DNA from 2 places in the Paenibacillus sp. WLX2291 genome. Region 2 is predicted to be linked to the other one. Evidence: predicted binding sites of a transcription regulator. Region 2 holds the regulator's gene; the other holds the start of a gene.
The links. The regulator Rex, encoded in region 2, represses fermentation and respiration genes when NADH is low (regulators of the CRP and FNR family bind a similar motif). The targets are predictions, from matches to a motif close to TTGTGAAATATTTCACAA.
Positions count from the first base shown of each region.

Region 1: the regulator Rex is predicted to act here: its motif matches at 3,324-3,341, upstream of nirB (nitrite reductase large subunit NirB).

Region 1 is NZ_CP176755.1:4,527,954-4,536,288, reverse strand. It holds gene ACDE64_RS19425 (stalk domain-containing protein) at 1-1,564, shown strand, start outside; gene ACDE64_RS19420 (DUF1273 domain-containing protein) at 1,841-2,452, shown strand; gene ACDE64_RS19415 (DUF523 domain-containing protein) at 2,465-2,959, shown strand; gene nirB (nitrite reductase large subunit NirB) at 3,419-5,842, shown strand; gene nirD (nitrite reductase small subunit NirD) at 5,933-6,256, shown strand; gene ACDE64_RS19400 (methionine ABC transporter ATP-binding protein) at 6,517-7,278, shown strand; gene ACDE64_RS19395 (methionine ABC transporter permease) at 7,298-7,951, shown strand; gene ACDE64_RS19390 (MetQ/NlpA family ABC transporter substrate-binding protein) at 8,030-8,335, shown strand, end outside.
Region 2 is NZ_CP176755.1:3,449,146-3,457,480, reverse strand. It holds gene dinG (ATP-dependent DNA helicase DinG) at 1-1,287, shown strand, start outside; gene ACDE64_RS14700 (redox-sensing transcriptional repressor Rex) at 1,284-1,943, shown strand; gene ACDE64_RS14695 (amidohydrolase) at 1,924-3,231, shown strand; gene ACDE64_RS14690 (DUF5590 domain-containing protein) at 3,267-3,800, shown strand; gene ACDE64_RS14685 (2-isopropylmalate synthase) at 4,013-5,584, opposite strand; T-box leader at 5,811-6,044, opposite strand; gene ACDE64_RS14680 (methyl-accepting chemotaxis protein) at 6,305-7,993, opposite strand; gene ACDE64_RS14675 (sugar ABC transporter substrate-binding protein) at 8,031-8,335, opposite strand, start outside.

The DNA of each region.
Region 1 (8,335 bases), 1.1 Mb from region 2:
CATTCAGAAAAGCGTCTCCGCCGCACTAAGCGATGTGAAGATCATGCTGAATGGTCAGCAAACAACACTTACCGACAGTTCTGGTAACACAGTAGAACCGATCAATTATAACGGTACGATCTATTTGCCAATCCGTGCATTGTCCAAAGCACTCGGCGTGACCGCAGCCTATGATAGCACCAACTCTACGGTCAAGCTGACCAGCGGTACGACTGCTACAGCAGACGACGAAAGCACTGGCGCAGATATCAATACCGATGAGAATGTACCTGCCAAGCCGGAAGGCGATCTGGCACCAGCCAAACCGGACGGTGATCAAGCACCAGCCAAGCCAGATGGCACCGATAGCGGCTACGGTACAGATGCCAAAGTCGAAGGTACAGGCAAATATACACAATCCGGCGATACCGTCACCAAATCGGATCAGACGATTGCTGCAACCGAAGCCGACCAATCCGCCGTCAAAGTATCCGACAGCGGAACACTGACCCTGACCGACTCAACCATTACCAAAACTGGCGATACATCGTCTGAAGATAACAGTAACTTTTACGGTTTGAATGCTGCGGTTCTGTCGGAATCCGGCAGTACAGTTACGGTAAAAAATACATCCATTATGACCGATGCAGACGGCTCTAACGCAACCTTCTCCACTGGCGAAGGCTCGGTACTGAACATCTCTGATTCTACGATCCAAACAAGTCAAGATTCCTCGCGCGGTTTGGATGCAACGATGACTGGCACGGTCAACGCGACGAATGTGAAGATCACGACAGCTGGCGAACACGCTGCTGCAATTGCTACCGATCGTGGTGAAGGTACAGTGAATGTAACTGGCGGCACAATGAACACATCCGGCGAAGGCTCACCAGGCATCTATTCTACTGGTAAGATTACCGTATCCGGTGCGACGATCAAAGCAACTGGCTCCGAAGCTGTCGTTATCGAAGGTCGGAACTCCGCTACGGTGAAAAATACATCCCTGACTGGTGCAGGTACACGCGGTGTCATGATCTATCAAAGCTATTCCGGCGATGCTGAAGATGGCACAGGTACATTTACAATGACTGGCGGCTCGCTCAATGCAACTGCTGGACCGATCTTCTATTCCACGAATACGGATGCAGTCATTAACCTGAACAATGCCGATGTAACGGGAGCTTCCGGCACGCTGTTGCAGGCTCAAGCTGACAAATGGGGCACCACCGGTTCCAATGGTGCGATTGTGACGTTGAATGCGAATAATCAAGAGTTATCCGGCAATGTTATCGGCGACAGCCTGAGCACGATTACGCTCAAACTGGCTACTGATAGCACTTGGTCAGGCGCATTGAACAGCGATCAGAAGCTGAAATCGGCAACCTTGAAGCTGGATGTAACGAGCAGCTGGAACGTAACTGCCAATTCCTACGTGACTGCTCTGACTGACAGTGACACAACGCTGGCAAATATCAACGACAACGGTCATACGATCTACTACGATGCCGACAACAGTGCCAACAGCTGGTTGAACGGCAAAACGGTAACCTTGCAGGACGGTGGTAAACTGACTCCGATGTCATAAGAGACTTGCATACTCGTATGCTCGCCTATAAAATCAATGGATTGTTCGTGTGTGATATGTAGTAATAATGATTGAAATGAGTCGTTCTATACCTCTATGTGACTTACGCGTTTACGTAAAATATCCAGAACATCAATCGCTTGTTCATAATTGTAGCCTGCTGCCTTTAATGGAGCAGGCTTTTCACTTTTCGCCCGGTAACATGATATGATGAATAACAGAATCATGTATAGGGACATCATAGAACAATGGAAACGGAAGCGGAGGCAGAACAGCATGAAGAATCTACTCGTCACCGGCTACCGTGCGCATGAACTGAGCATTTTCAGTCAAAAGCATGAAGGCATCCACTATATCCGTCAGGCGATCCGCAGTAAGCTAATTCCGCTGCTGGAAGAAGGCTTGGAATGGGTGATTACGCCTGGACAGTACGGCGTCGATCTGTGGGCGTGCGAGACGGCAATTGAATTGAAGCAGGAGTATCCACAGCTGCGGGTGTCGATATTGTCCGCGTTTGCTAATCCAGAGGAACGTTGGAGCGATGACAAGAAGGACTATTACAATCAGATTTTGAAAGGCATTGATTTCCACGGCATCGTCAGCAACCAGCCGTATCAGGGCATCTGGCAATTCAAAGCGCGTGATGAACTGCTGTTCCGCAAAACAGACGGCATTGTGCTAGTATATGACGAAGATGCAGGAGAAGGCAGCCCGCGCTTCGTAAAAGAAGAAGCGCTCAAGCGTCAGCAGGAGGAAGGGTATCGTTATATTAGCATCAACTCCGAGGATATTCAGGGCATTGCTGACGAAGAGCGATTGGAGCAGCAATGGGAAGAACCGGAGATGGAGAGGAACGGTAGCCGGAATGAATTGGGCGATGAGATTTGAGGAGGGATGGACATGATCGGAATCAGTGCATGTCTGACTGGTGCCGCTTGCCGGTACGACGGACGCAGCAATCTGGTACAGCCGCTGGATGAAATGATCTCAGCAGGCACAGCCGTCGCTTTTTGCCCGGAAGTGCTGGGCGGTCTGAGTACACCACGCGAACCAGCGGAGATTGTGGGCGGTACAGCGGAGGATGTATGGGAAGGACAGGCAAAAGTGCTGACGGTATCCGGTGAAGATGTGACGGCTGCTTTTCAACACGGTGCACAGCTTGCACTGGAACAAGCGCAGCAGGCTGGTATTACAGTAGCAGTGTTAAAAGCGAACAGCCCATCCTGCGGCAGCCGGATGGTATACGATGGTACCTTTAGCGGTAGCAAATTGCCTGGCTCCGGTTTGACGGCAGCGTTATTTCGCCGTCATGGCATTATCGTGCTGGATGAGCATATGCTGGAGCAATTGCCAGATATGGTTGCTGCGAACGCTGGACAGAGCAAAGTGTACTGACCATCCGTCTTCATGCAGATCGGTAGATACCGTATAACATTTGAATAAGAGTAAAAACCATGCAATGAACATCATCTGAATAGGATGTGGATCGCATGGTTTTTACTTTTATTTTGAATACATAAAAAATACATAGATAGGTTCGGAATTTAAAATTATATATAGTCAAATGTTATTCACATTTGGATGAAGATAGCAAAGATTCGATTATTTCGTATGTTCCTTGTTAAATGAATTTATGCAAGCTAACTATACGCAGCAGGTAGGCTTCTTACAAAAAATAAGGTGATCTAGATCACATCATGCCTATTTTACCAGCGGTATACTGGGTACATCAAAAGCATTTAATTTTAGATATTAAAGATTGTGAAATATGTAACATAGTTATGATACATCACCCTATAGATAGGCATATCATTGCCGAAGCGACAACAACAGAAATAAACGGAGGGAAACGTAATGACCACAACACGTGAACGACTTGTACTGATTGGAAACGGAATGGCAGGCGTAGCAACACTGGAGCAGATTATCAAATTAGGCGGCAATTATGATATCACCGTCATCGGTAGCGAACCACATCCGAACTATAACCGGATCATGCTGTCCTACGTACTGGAAGGCAGTCAGACGATTGATGATATCGTGCTGAACAGCCGCGAATGGTATGAGGAGAATGGCATCACGCTGCATACTGGTGTCACAGTCACATCGATTGACAATGACAATCGCCTGATCATGACAGATAACGGCACAGCGGTTCCTTACGACAAAGTGATTATCGCTACTGGCTCCAGCTCGCTCATTCTACCGATTCCGGGTCATGACAAGCAAGGTGTTGTCGGTTTCCGCGATATTGCAGATTGTCATCAGATGATGGAAGCAGCAGCTCATTATCCGCGCGCAGCCGTTATCGGCGGCGGATTGCTCGGTCTGGAAGCCGCCAAAGGTCTGGTTAGTCTCGGCATGGACGTCACGGTTGTGCATCTGATGAACGATCTGATGGAACGTCAACTGGATTACGTCGCTGCCGCTATGCTGAAAAAAGAACTGGAATCGCAAGGCATCAAATTCATGATGGGTGCACAAACGGCTGAACTGCAAGGCGGCGAACGCGTAGAAAGCCTATTGTTCAAAGATGGAACCGTACTGGAAGCTGACTTTGTCGTTATGGCAGCCGGTATCCGTCCGAATATAGCAGTGGCACGTAATAGTGGAATTGAAACAGAACGCGGCATTCTGGTTAACGACTATTTGCAAACATCGATGGACAACGTATATGCTGTCGGCGAATGCGTACAGCATCGTGGCAACTGCTACGGTTTGGTTGCTCCGCTGTTTGAACAAGGTATGGTACTTGCCAAACACATTTGCGGCAATCCAGCGACACCATATGAAGGTTCAACCGTATCCACCAAATTGAAAATCTCCGGCGTCGATGTATTCTCGGCTGGCGTCTTTATCGAAAATGAACAACAATCCGTCATCACCGCGCGTGATGATTGGAAGAAAACATATAAAAAGATCATTTTGCAAGACAATATGATCGTCGGTGCCGTCCTGTTTGGCGATATTAACGATTCGGCACAATTGCAAAAATTGATCCGCGATAGCGCACCGATGACTGACGAGCTGTATGCTGAGCTGATGGGCACCGGCGGTTGCAGTCATAGCAAGAAAAAAGCTTCGGTTGAAACGATGTCGGATGACGAAATCGTCTGCGGTTGTAACGGTGTTACCAAGCTGGATATCGTTAGTGCGATTCAAGACAAAGGGCTGACCAGCGTAGATGAGATCAAAGCTTGCACTGGCGCCACCCGCTCGTGTGGCGGTTGTAAACCCGTTGTGGAGCAAATTCTGCAATTCGTCCTCGGTGACGGCGCAGCTGTCGCTTCGAGCCAAGGAATGTGCGCTTGTACAACCCACAGCCGTGACGATGTAGTTGCTGCTATTCGCGACAAAGGTCTGAAAACGATCAAAGAAGTGATGAACGTGATGGAGTGGAAGCATCCTGAAGGCTGCTCGAAATGCCGTCCAGCGATCAACTACTATCTCGGTATGATCAACCCGGTTCAATATCAAGATGAAAAAGAATCGCGCTTCGTCAACGAACGCATGAACGCCAATATTCAAAAAGACGGCACCTACACTGTAGTCCCACGGATGTACGGCGGTGTTACGACACCAGAAGATCTGAAAAAAATCGCCGACGTCTCGGTCAAATACAATGTCAAAGCTGTAAAAATGACGGGCGGACAACGGATCGACCTGATCGGTGTACAAAAAGAAGACCTGCCCAGCGTCTGGGAAGAACTTGATATGCCATCTGGGTACGCCTACGCCAAATCGCTCCGTACCGTCAAAACCTGTGTCGGCTCCCAATTTTGCCGCTTTGGTACACAGGATTCGATGGGCATGGGCGCCCTACTGGAACAGCGGTTTGAACGTCTCGACTTCCCTGCCAAATTCAAAATGGCAGTTAACGGCTGCCCACGCAACTGCGCTGAATCGTGTACGAAAGACATCGGCATCGTCGGCAACGATGGCGGCTGGGAGATCTTCATCGGCGGTAACGGCGGGATCAAGGCTCGTCTGGCGGATTCGTTCTGCAAAGTAAAAACTGATCAGGAGCTGATCGATCTGTGCGGCGCAATTATCCAATACTACCGCGAAACAGGGAAATATCTCGAACGCACCTCGGAGTGGGTGGAGCGCATGGGACTGGAATCGATCAGAGCGGCTGTGCTGGACGATGAGAACAATCGCCAACAGCTAATCGAACGCGTCAATCTGGCGCTGGCACAAGTCGAAGATCCATGGAAACAAGTACTGAACGACGAACAAACGCGCACCGCCCTATTTGGCAAAAAAGTAGAAGTATAAATAATCAAGAGTAGTATGAATCGCCAATAATATAAATCAGCAATAGAAGTGTACAGCATCCATACGATGCAGCAAAGGAGAGGATTAGCGATGAACAGCACACAACATTTTTACCCCGCAGGAACCAAACATGAATTTCTAAGCCGAATCGGACGTGTTCTGGAGATCCAAGGTCTGGAACTTGCCGTATTCCGCACGTCAGACGATCAAGTCTTCGCGCTCGAAAATCGCAACCCGCATCCGAAGGGTGGACCAATTGCCGAAGGCATCGTCTCCGGTCACGTTCTATATGATCCACTGTATGATTGGCAGATCGATCTGGAAACTGGATTGGTGCAAGCGCCGGATGAAGGGCAAGTACGCACATTCCCGGTTAAGGTGGAACAGGATCAGGTCTGGATCGCCGTTGGATGAGTTGGATATGACAAAATCATTTGTATATAGCACCGCCTGTATTGCCGTCATGAGAGCGACAATACAGGCGGTGTTTGTTTGTATAGAAGGAACGCGTAGTATCTTCATACATATTTCATTTTTAATAACCTGTGAAAAATAGTGACACAGGCGCAGCATTTGCTTATAATGTAGCAGGAGTAACAGGCTATAACAGATATACCAAAATAGTAATACACTTATCCTCATCGGTCCGGATTGAGGCGGAGGAGGGAATAGCAATGATTACGCTGGAAGGCGTGAGCAAATATTTTGGCAAAATTGGTAGTACACTTCCTGCGGTCAAGCAGGTGGATTTGCATATTGGTGCAGGCGATATTCATGGCATCGTCGGCAGCAGTGGCGCAGGTAAATCTACACTACTGCGTATGATCAACATGCTAGAGCGTCCTGATGAAGGTCGTGTCATCGTAGGCGAACAGCAGTTGACCACCTTGTCGGAACGTCAATTGCGTCCAGTACGCCAGCGAATCGGTATGATTTTTCAGCAATTCAATCTGGTGCACAATCGTACCGTTGGCGGCAATGTGTCAGCGGCGCTCGAACTAGCAGGCATCAAGCGGGCAGAACGAGAACAGCGCATTAAAGAGTGTCTGGAGCAGGTTGGCTTGTTGGATCGAATCCAATATTATCCGTCTCAATTAAGCGGAGGGCAGCGCCAGCGTGTTGGCATTGCGCGTGCGATTGCTACACGTCCGCAGGTGCTGTTATGCGATGAACCGACATCAGCGCTTGATCCCGGTACGACCGCAGATATTCTCGGGCTGCTTCGGCAGATCAACGAGCAGCTGGGCGTAACGATTATACTTGTTACGCATGAGATGGATGTAGTGAAAAGCCTCTGTCATACCGTCTCCGTCATGGAGCAGGGCATGATCGTGGAGAGGTATTCGCGCGCAGAGGACGGCTTTGCCCCTGCGCCGGATTATACGCTATCGTATCGTGAGCAATTGCTCGGCATCGGAGGTGGCGACCGTGGATAATACACGCACCTTCGGTGAAATGGTAGAGAAGTATCAGACAGAGATCTGGCAGGCGATTGGCGATACCTTTACAATGGTCGGCATTTCACTAGCAGCTGCCATTCTGATCGGTTTGCCGCTCGGTACTTGGATCTATATCACTCGCAAAGGACAGCTGTATGAAAATGTGTATCTGTCCGGGCTGCTGAACAGTATCGTCAATGTCGTACGTTCCTTTCCATTTCTGCTGCTGGTCGTATTTCTGATTCCATTTACACGTATAGTGGTCGGCACATCGATTGGCACCGAAGCAGCATCCGTACCGCTGTCGATTATCGCCATTGCGTATTATTCGCGGCTGGTGGAGCAGGCGCTGCTGGATGTGCCGCGCGGCATCGTCGAAACGGCTCGTGCGATGGGGGCATCTGGTATACAGATCGTTTTCAAATTTCTGTACGTTGAGGCGCGTTCTGGACTCGTACTGGGACTCACGACATCAGCGATTAGCTTCATCTCGTACTCGACCGTGGTCGGTATTGTCGGTGGCGGCGGAATTGGTGATTTTGCGATTCGATACGGGTATCAGCGCTTTGAAACCGATGTAATGGTCTATATGATCATTCTTATGATTATTTTAGTACAGGCGGTACAATTCACTGGCAGCTTAATCTCGCGCCTGATCGACAAGCGTTGACGGATAAGGAAATGCTGGAAAAGCCAAAAAAGTAACATCTACATTATCACTACACAAATACGGGGGTATCTATTGCATATGTTTAACAAAAAACCGATCCTGATCCTACTGTTCGCTATGGCACTGCTACTGGCAGCATGTGGACAACAAGTAACTACCGAAACGAACAACGCATCCAGTGAAAGCACGAGCGGAGCAAGCACAACTAGCGAAACGACATTAAAAGTCGCTACTCTGATCCCGCCAATGACCGATATTCTGGACATCGTGAAACCGCTGATGAAGCAGGACGGCATCAATCTGGATGTTATCGTGTTATCAGATAACGTACAGCCGAACGATGCACTGGCAAACAAAGAAGTCGACGCCAACTTCTTCCAGCAC
Region 2 (8,335 bases):
ACGGATGTTAAAGAAGATTGGGATAAACTGAGCGAGTTGCTGTTTGCCCTTCTACCACAGCGCAGCGATGCCGCACCGGGCGAAGCGAGTCAATTTACCCTGCGTCTGTTACCGCAAAACAAACCCGAAGAGTGGGAAAAGATATCGGAACTGGAAAATCGCATTCATATTGCGCTCAGTCAGATCATCCGTCAGGGCGAACAAATGATGGGCAAAATCAAAGAGTCCGATGATATCTTGGCTAACGAAGGATTGGTTACCGACGTCACCGGACTGTTCAAAGATCTGGGTGCGGTACGCGATGATTTGCGTCATTTTGTTAAGCTGGACAGCGTAGAGACGGTGTACTGGTACGAAGCCAATGGCAATTACCGTAGCAAGTCGCTGCAAATGTATGCTGTTCCGGTTGATGTAAGTCAGCAGCTCAAAGAGCACTTTTTCGATAAAAAGAAAAGTATCATTCTAACGTCTGCAACACTCTCCATCGACAAAACATTCCAGTATATGATCGAACAGCTGGGACTCAAGGAAGCGGAGCAGCAGAACAAGCTCAATACGGTCATGCTAGAATCGCCATTCAATTATCGCGAGCAATCGCTTGTATTGATTCCGCGCGATTTTCCAAGTCTAAAAGGCAATGTGGGCGATCAGAACTTTGTGTCCATGCTCGCCGATTCGTTGGCAGATGCTGCCAAAGCGACAAGAGGACGTATGCTGGTATTATTTACCTCCTATCGGATGCTCAAGCAGGTGTATGAGCCATTGAAAGAGAATTTATCTACAAGTGAGATTGCCGTATTCGGTCAGGGCGTGGATGGCGGCAGCCGCACCAAGTTGACGCGTCGTTTTCAGGAGCATCCGGCTTCCGTATTGCTCGGAACAAGCAGCTTCTGGGAAGGCGTCGATATTCCGGGCGAGGCGCTGACCTGCTTGGCGATTGTGCGGTTGCCATTCCAGCCGCCGAATCATCCGCTCGTAGAAGCCAAAAGTGAACGTTTGAAAAAAGAAAAGAAAAACCCATTTATGAAATTATCCGTGCCGCAGGCAGTGATCCGGTTCAAGCAGGGCTTTGGACGTCTCGTCCGAACGGCAAACGACCGAGGAATCGTACTCATTTATGATACGCGGGTGATAGAGGCATATTACGGCAGACATTTCCTATATTCCCTGCCGGGTCCCAAAATGGAACATATGCCGACCCACCAGATGATTCCCCGTATCGCCGAATGGCTGGAACAACGACCGCTTGAAACGGAAGCTGCAAATCAAGAGGGGGAGCAAGCATGAAATCCGAAAAAATATCTGAAGCTGTCGTGCGAAGATTACCTGTCTATCTGAGATATCTGAATGAGCTGCATACCCGCGAGGTGCCTACTGTTTCCTCGCAGGAGCTGGGGCAAAAGCTGGATCTGAATCCGGCACAAATCCGCAAGGATCTCGCCTACTTCGGCGACTTTGGACGCAAAGGCATCGGCTATGATGTATCGTATCTAATCGAGAAGATTCGTCATATTCTGAAGCTGGATCAGCAGATCAATGTGGCACTGATCGGTGCCGGTAATCTGGGACATGCTCTGTCCAACTATAATGCGTACTTACAAGAAACGATGAAGATTATCGCTGTATTCGATTCGTACGAGCCGAAGGTTGGCAGCAAGATCAATACATTGACCGTACAACCGATTAGCGAATTGTCGCATGCGGTAAAAGAACAAAATATCCGCGTCGGCATTATCACTGTGCCGAATACGGAAGCGCAGCGTGTCGCGGATCAGTTGATTGAAGCGGGCATCGAGGCGATTCTGAATTTTGCACCGATTATTTTGAGAACACCACCGCATGTGCGTGTGCATACAGCTGATTTTACGACCGATCTGCTCAGTCTGGCTTATTACCTTGAAGATGGAAAGGAATTAGAAATCAATGAACAACTCTCCGAGTAAATGGATCATCAAAAATGGTATTTTCGCCGTACCTAACGCCGAGAAGCCAGTACTGCACGGTTATATGGTCGTTGAGGATGACCTGATTACGTATATTGGCGAAGAGGAGCCACAGGTAGGCGATGACGTTGCTGTTGTGGACGGACGCCACCAATTCTTTATCCCGGGTCTGGTGAACAGTCACGGTCATGCAGCGATGTCGCTGCTGCGCGGCTTCGGCGACGATCTGGCGCTGCAAGTATGGTTGCAGGAGAAAATGTGGCCGATGGAAGCCAAATTTACGAGCGATGATGTCTACACTGGAACCGCGCTGTCAGTACTGGAAATGCTCAAAGGCGGCACTACCACATTCCTCGATATGTACGATCGTTCTGAGCGTGTAGCAGAAGTCGTAGAGCAATCTGGCATGAGAGCCGTGCTGATGAGAGGCGTTATCGGTCTGTGTTCAGAAGAAGAACAAAAGCAAAAGCTGAACCAATCGATTCAATTCGTACGCGACTGGCATGGCAAAGCAGACGGACGCATCACAACGATGATGTCTCCGCATGCGCCTTATACCTGTCCGCCTGCTTATATCGAGCAATTCGTGCAAGCTGCACACGATCTGGATGTGCCGCTGCATACCCATATGTCCGAAACGATTGCCGAAGTAGAGCAAAACGTGCGTGATTATGGTCTGCGTCCGGTTGCCCATCTGGAGAAATTGGGCATGTTCACCCGTCCCACATTGCTGGCACATGCCGTGCATCTGAATGACGAAGAGATTGCTACACTGGCAGCTCATAACGTTACTATTTCCCACAATCCGGGTAGCAACCTGAAGCTTGCCAGCGGTGTAGCACGCGTGCCGGATCTGTTAAAAGCCGGTGTCATCGTATCTCTCGGTACAGACGGCCCAGCCAGCAACAACAACCTTGATATGTTTGAGGAAATGCGTCTAGCAGCACTCATTCACAAAGGTGTATCTGGCGATCCAACCGCTGTACCTGCATCGGAAGCATTGCTCATGGGTACAGAATACGGTGCCAAATCGGTATTCCTAAACAATACTGGTACCTTCAAAGTCGGTATGAAGGCAGATATTACGTCGCTCAATATCGATCAGCCGCATTTCCTGCCGTTCACCGATTTCATTTCTCATACGGTCTATTCTGCATGTGCCAAAGACGTGCTGCATGTATGGGTAGATGGCAAACAGCTGATCAAAGACGGCGTATCGCTGACACTGGATGAAGAGAAAATTCGCCGCGAAGCACAATCGGCATTTGAAGGCTTGCTTACACGCTGACCGAAAGCGTAACGATACAGAAAGGATGGCGTGTCTTGCGAAATTTGGGAACGGGTAAATGGATTGCGATCATCATTACAGTGGTCGGTCTGATTATTCTAGGTGTGAACCAGTTTTATGTACATGTGATGGCAAAGCCGTGGAGTCAGGAGCAGGCGGCACTGGAAGTAGCGCAGCAAAATGCCAAGCTGTCTGCTGTAACGACGAGCTATCACTCCGTATGGAATGAAAAGTCCATCTACTGGGTCATTCAGGGTCAGAACGATCAGCAGCAGGATGTGATGGTCTGGGTAAAATTCAACGAAGACGGTACACCAGCTGAAGGTACTAACGCTGTACATGTCGAGAAAACCGTCGGTACGATCACACAGCAGCGAGCAGCAGAGCTGTTGCAACAAGATCTGCCCGGCGCCGAGGCAGTTCGCGCTGTCCCCGGCTCGTACAACGGCAAGTATGCTTGGCAAGTATTTGCCAAGTCGGGCGATACGTATTACTACGTATTTTATAACTTCCGCGACGGCACTAAGCTGGGCGGACCAATGCAATTGCCGAATACGCTCACTCCGTAATATGAAGCTGGGCTGATGGTGTTATATACGACCATCTGTATGTACGAGAAACTCTAACAAGAAATTCTAATGAGAAATTCTAATGAGAAACTCCATGTATAAAAAGAATCCGACGACACGCAGAGTTGCGCATCGTTGGATTCTTTTTTTGTAGATCGTTCACCGATCGGTATACTATTTTTCTTTGATTGACCAGTCGGCTTTATCAAATGTTACACACGGGATAATTGACCTTCTCCAGTTGCGCCGCCGGATGTGTCCAGCACGATTGCGTTGACCCCATTCAAGAAAGCAAGTCCGCTCGCCTTGATAATATCGGTATCCATCGCTTTGCCCGTATACAGACGACCTTCATACTCCAATTGAATGTTGACACGTCCGATTGCTTCTTGACCGCTAGAGATGCTGTTGATTTTGTAATGCTTCAATGTTGCCTGTACACCAGTCAGCGCACGGATCGCACCGTACATCGCGTCAATGGGACCATCGCCGATTGCACTGCCTGCATGGACTTCGCCGCCTTTTTTCAATTGCACGGTTGCTGTCGGATGCAGACTGCCGGTGACGACCTGGAACGTATCCAGTTCATACAGTGCATGATGATCCTGATGATCAGTATGCTGTTCATTGGGCTGGTTCAGCAAGAAAAACAGATCATGATCGTAGATTTCTTTTTTGCGGTCAGCCAGTTCCAGATAGCGGGCGAACAATTCTTCAAATTGCTGCTCACTAGCAGCGATATAGCCCAGCTTGGCAATCGCATTTTTGAACGCATGGCGACCAGAGCGGGCGGTCAGCACCAGTTCCATTTCACCGGCACCGACTTGCTCCGGCGACATAATCTCGTACACATTTTTGTCTTTGAGCAGCCCGTCCTGATGAATGCCGGATGAATGGGCAAAGGCATTTTCGCCCGTAATCGCTTTGTTCACCTGTACATCCAGCCCAGTCAAATGCGTGAGCAGGCGGGAGGTGTTCATAATCTCCTCCGTGCGGATACCAGTAGCACATTGGTAACGCTCTTCACGTACTTTGAGCGCCATGACTACTTCTTCCAGCGACGTATTCCCCGCGCGTTCTCCCAGTCCGTTGATCGTACATTCAACTTTTTGCGCACCAGCGCGAATGGCGCTCAGCGTGTTCGCAGTTGCCAGACCCAGATCGTTATGGCAGTGGACGCTCAGCATGACAGAATCGTCCAGATTTTTCAGGCGATCATTCAAACGGGAGATCAGATGACCAAATTCCTCTGGTTCCGCATAACCGACCGTATCTGGCACATTGATAATCGTAGCACCAGCGCGCACGACCGCTTCAATCGTTTGCCATAAATATTCGAACTCCGAGCGTGACGCATCCTCTGTGGAATATTGCACCTGCGGCATCAGCGTACGCGCATATTTGACCGCATCGACACCCATCTGCATCACGGCATCGCGGGAACGATTGAATTTCTTCTCCACATGCACATTGGATGTACCCAGCACGATATGAATAAATGGATTGTGCGCATCACGAATACTTTCGTAGACGGCATCGATATCGTTTTTGACGGCGCGTGCCAGAGCGGTAATATGTGTACGTTCACCAGCTTGACGAGCAATATGCTGCACTGCTTCAAAATCACCGCGTGACGAAGCAGGAAAACCAGCTTCGATCATATCTACTTGCAGACGCTCCAGTTGGCGGGCAAACTCGACTTTTTGCCGCAGATTCATACGTGCTCCAGGTACTTGCTCACCATCGCGCAGTGTTGTGTCCAATACAGTAATCATACGGTTCATAGATATAACCTCCTGAGATATGTGGTAGTAAATACGGTTTGTTCAGCAATACTTTGGATGTACTAGATCGTTAAGAAGATATTCAAAATCAATGAAATAGTAAAGTACAATATTGCAGTCTATACCTGTTTCTAAGAGATGCTGTAATTAAGCTGCAGATTGTTAATATATATCAAGCAGGGCTGTTCAACTCCGGAAATTGAACAGCAAAAAGCCCCGTCTCCATAATAGAGACGAGGCATTACCCGCGGTACCACTCTAATTAACCGCCAGCATACAGCGGTTCAGCTTGTTCGATGGCTAACACCATCTATCCTTGTAACGGAGGAACTCCGGCTCACCCTACATATCGGGCAGCTGTTCATAGACCAGTTCGGAATGATTCACACTACCGCTTTGCACCAACCAGCGGCTCTCTGTAAGCATCGTCATTCGTACTCTTTCTACTCATCACATTTATTTGTATCCAAAGTATGTAAATTTGTTACATAATGTATCACAGCCTTAAATGAAAAAGCAAGCGTTTTATAAAAAAGAAACATATGACTACACAAAAACGATTGAAAATATGCCCACCCTGTTTCGCTACATCTCGGCAGGGCGGGCATTTTGATGAATGATGAATGATGAATGATGAATGATGAATGATGAATGATGAATGATGAATGATGAATGATGAATGATGAATGATGAATGATGAATGATGAATGATGGGATGGATTACAGTTTGAATTGTGATACCGTTTCTTGCAATTTCTCCGCCATGCTATGCAGTGTAGCGGTGTGCGCAGTACTTTGCTCCAAAAATGCCAGTTGCTCCTCAGCTGCGGCGCTAACACTTTCTGTACCGGAGGCGATGCTGCCGGTAGTGGTGGAGATGTATTCCATCGATTCGACAACTTTGCCAGAGTGACCAGCAAGATTGCGCAGAGCTTCGGTAACTTCGCCAATCTCTTGGGTGGTGCGATCGGTTAGTTGCTTGATTTGCTGGAACAAATCGGTTACAGAACCAGCGGCAACCGTGCCTTGAGACACTTCGTTGACCATTTCTTTTACCGACTGGCTAGCACGTTGCGTTTCGTTCTGAATTGCCTGCACTAGTGCACGGATACGTACAGCGGACTCGTTTGTCTCATTGGACAGCTTGCGAATCTCGGATGTAACAACGGCGAAGCCGCGTCCATGCTCGCCTGCACGGGCTGCTTCGATAGCGGCATTGAGGGAGAGCAGATTGGTCTGGGTAGCGATGGAGGAGATGGCATTGTTGATGCCTTCAATCTCTTCTGAACGTTTGCCCAGTGATAAAATAACAGCTTCGATCTGGGTCATGCGGCTCTGAATTTCATCCATCTGACGCATAACACGGTTGATTTCGTTTTCACCTTTGAGGGATTCGTTTTGCGCTTGCGCAGCTGTTTCACGTGCTTGCTGACTGCTCTGGTCGATTTGACCGATATTCGTATTGATCTGGTGTACTGCTTGCAGTCCATTTTCTACAGTGGATACCTGGTTGCCAGTATTGCTGGACAGCTCATACATGATGCCTGCTACATGCTCGGCAGCTTTGCCAGTTTCGGCGGTACCGCCAGCAACTTCGCGTGAGATTGTGATCACTTGATCGGTGCTGCTGTTGATTTCGTTCACAAGGGTACGCAGATTGTTTTTCATCAGATTGAACGAAGCGGCGAGTTGACCGATTTCGTCTTTTTGTTTGACCTGTACATCATCCATATTCAGCTCGCCGTCAGCGATCATCTTCGCATTGCGAGACAATGTTTTCAGTGGACGAGAGATCAGGCTGGAGATCCATGAACCGATCAGAATCGCCAGAACGAAGGTCAGAATCGTAACGATGATTGCTGTCCAACGTGTATTTAGAATCGTTTTCTCACTGTTGGCACGCGCCTGACTCATCAACGCATCCTGCTCATCCGAGAACTGCTGGGCAAATTTCACGATTACGCCGCCCATTGGGATCAAGCTAGTTTTGATATTCAAATACGATTGCGAGATTTGCGCTGGTGTCAATTGCAGCAATTGCTCTGAGCTGGTTCTGTAAAAATCGTTCATTTTGACGAGATAGTCCAGTTGTTGGATATCCTGTGCATCCGTTACTTTGCTTTTCATACTGGTCAAAATATCAGCGGTTTGCTTATTCGCCAGCATCAGCTCGGAACCATAGTACGTATCGCGGCTCAGCATATAGGTGAGCATGTGACTGTTCTGCACAGTCGCGTAAAATTTCAGATTGTCAGCTTCCGATTTGAGCGCAACGTAGCGATCCAGAATGTCATTCGTTGTGCTGTGAATTTTGTTGAGTGAAATAATATAAATGACGCCTGCGCTGCCGGCGATCAGGGCAATCGCGAGAAAGGATATCAGCATTTTTTGCAGAATGGACAATTTCATAGGCGGTGGCTCCTTCGTTTGGGATCGGTCAGCGGCATCATTGCCATTTGGCGATATATGCTTCTACATTGTCTTTGGTGACAAGCTCGTATGGAACCATGATTTGCTTTTGAACCGTTTGACCGTCAGCAGCGGCAACGGCAGCTTGGATTGCCTGACTGCCTTGTTCCGGTGCGTTTTGGAATACCGTTACTTGCAACCGTCCCGCTTTTACAAATTCCAGTGCGTCCATTGTGGCATCCACACCTGCAAAAATCATGTCTTTATCCTTGTTATCAAGCTGTGCCGCCAGCATCGCACCAATAATCATCTCATCATTGTTGGCGACTACGGCGTTGATCG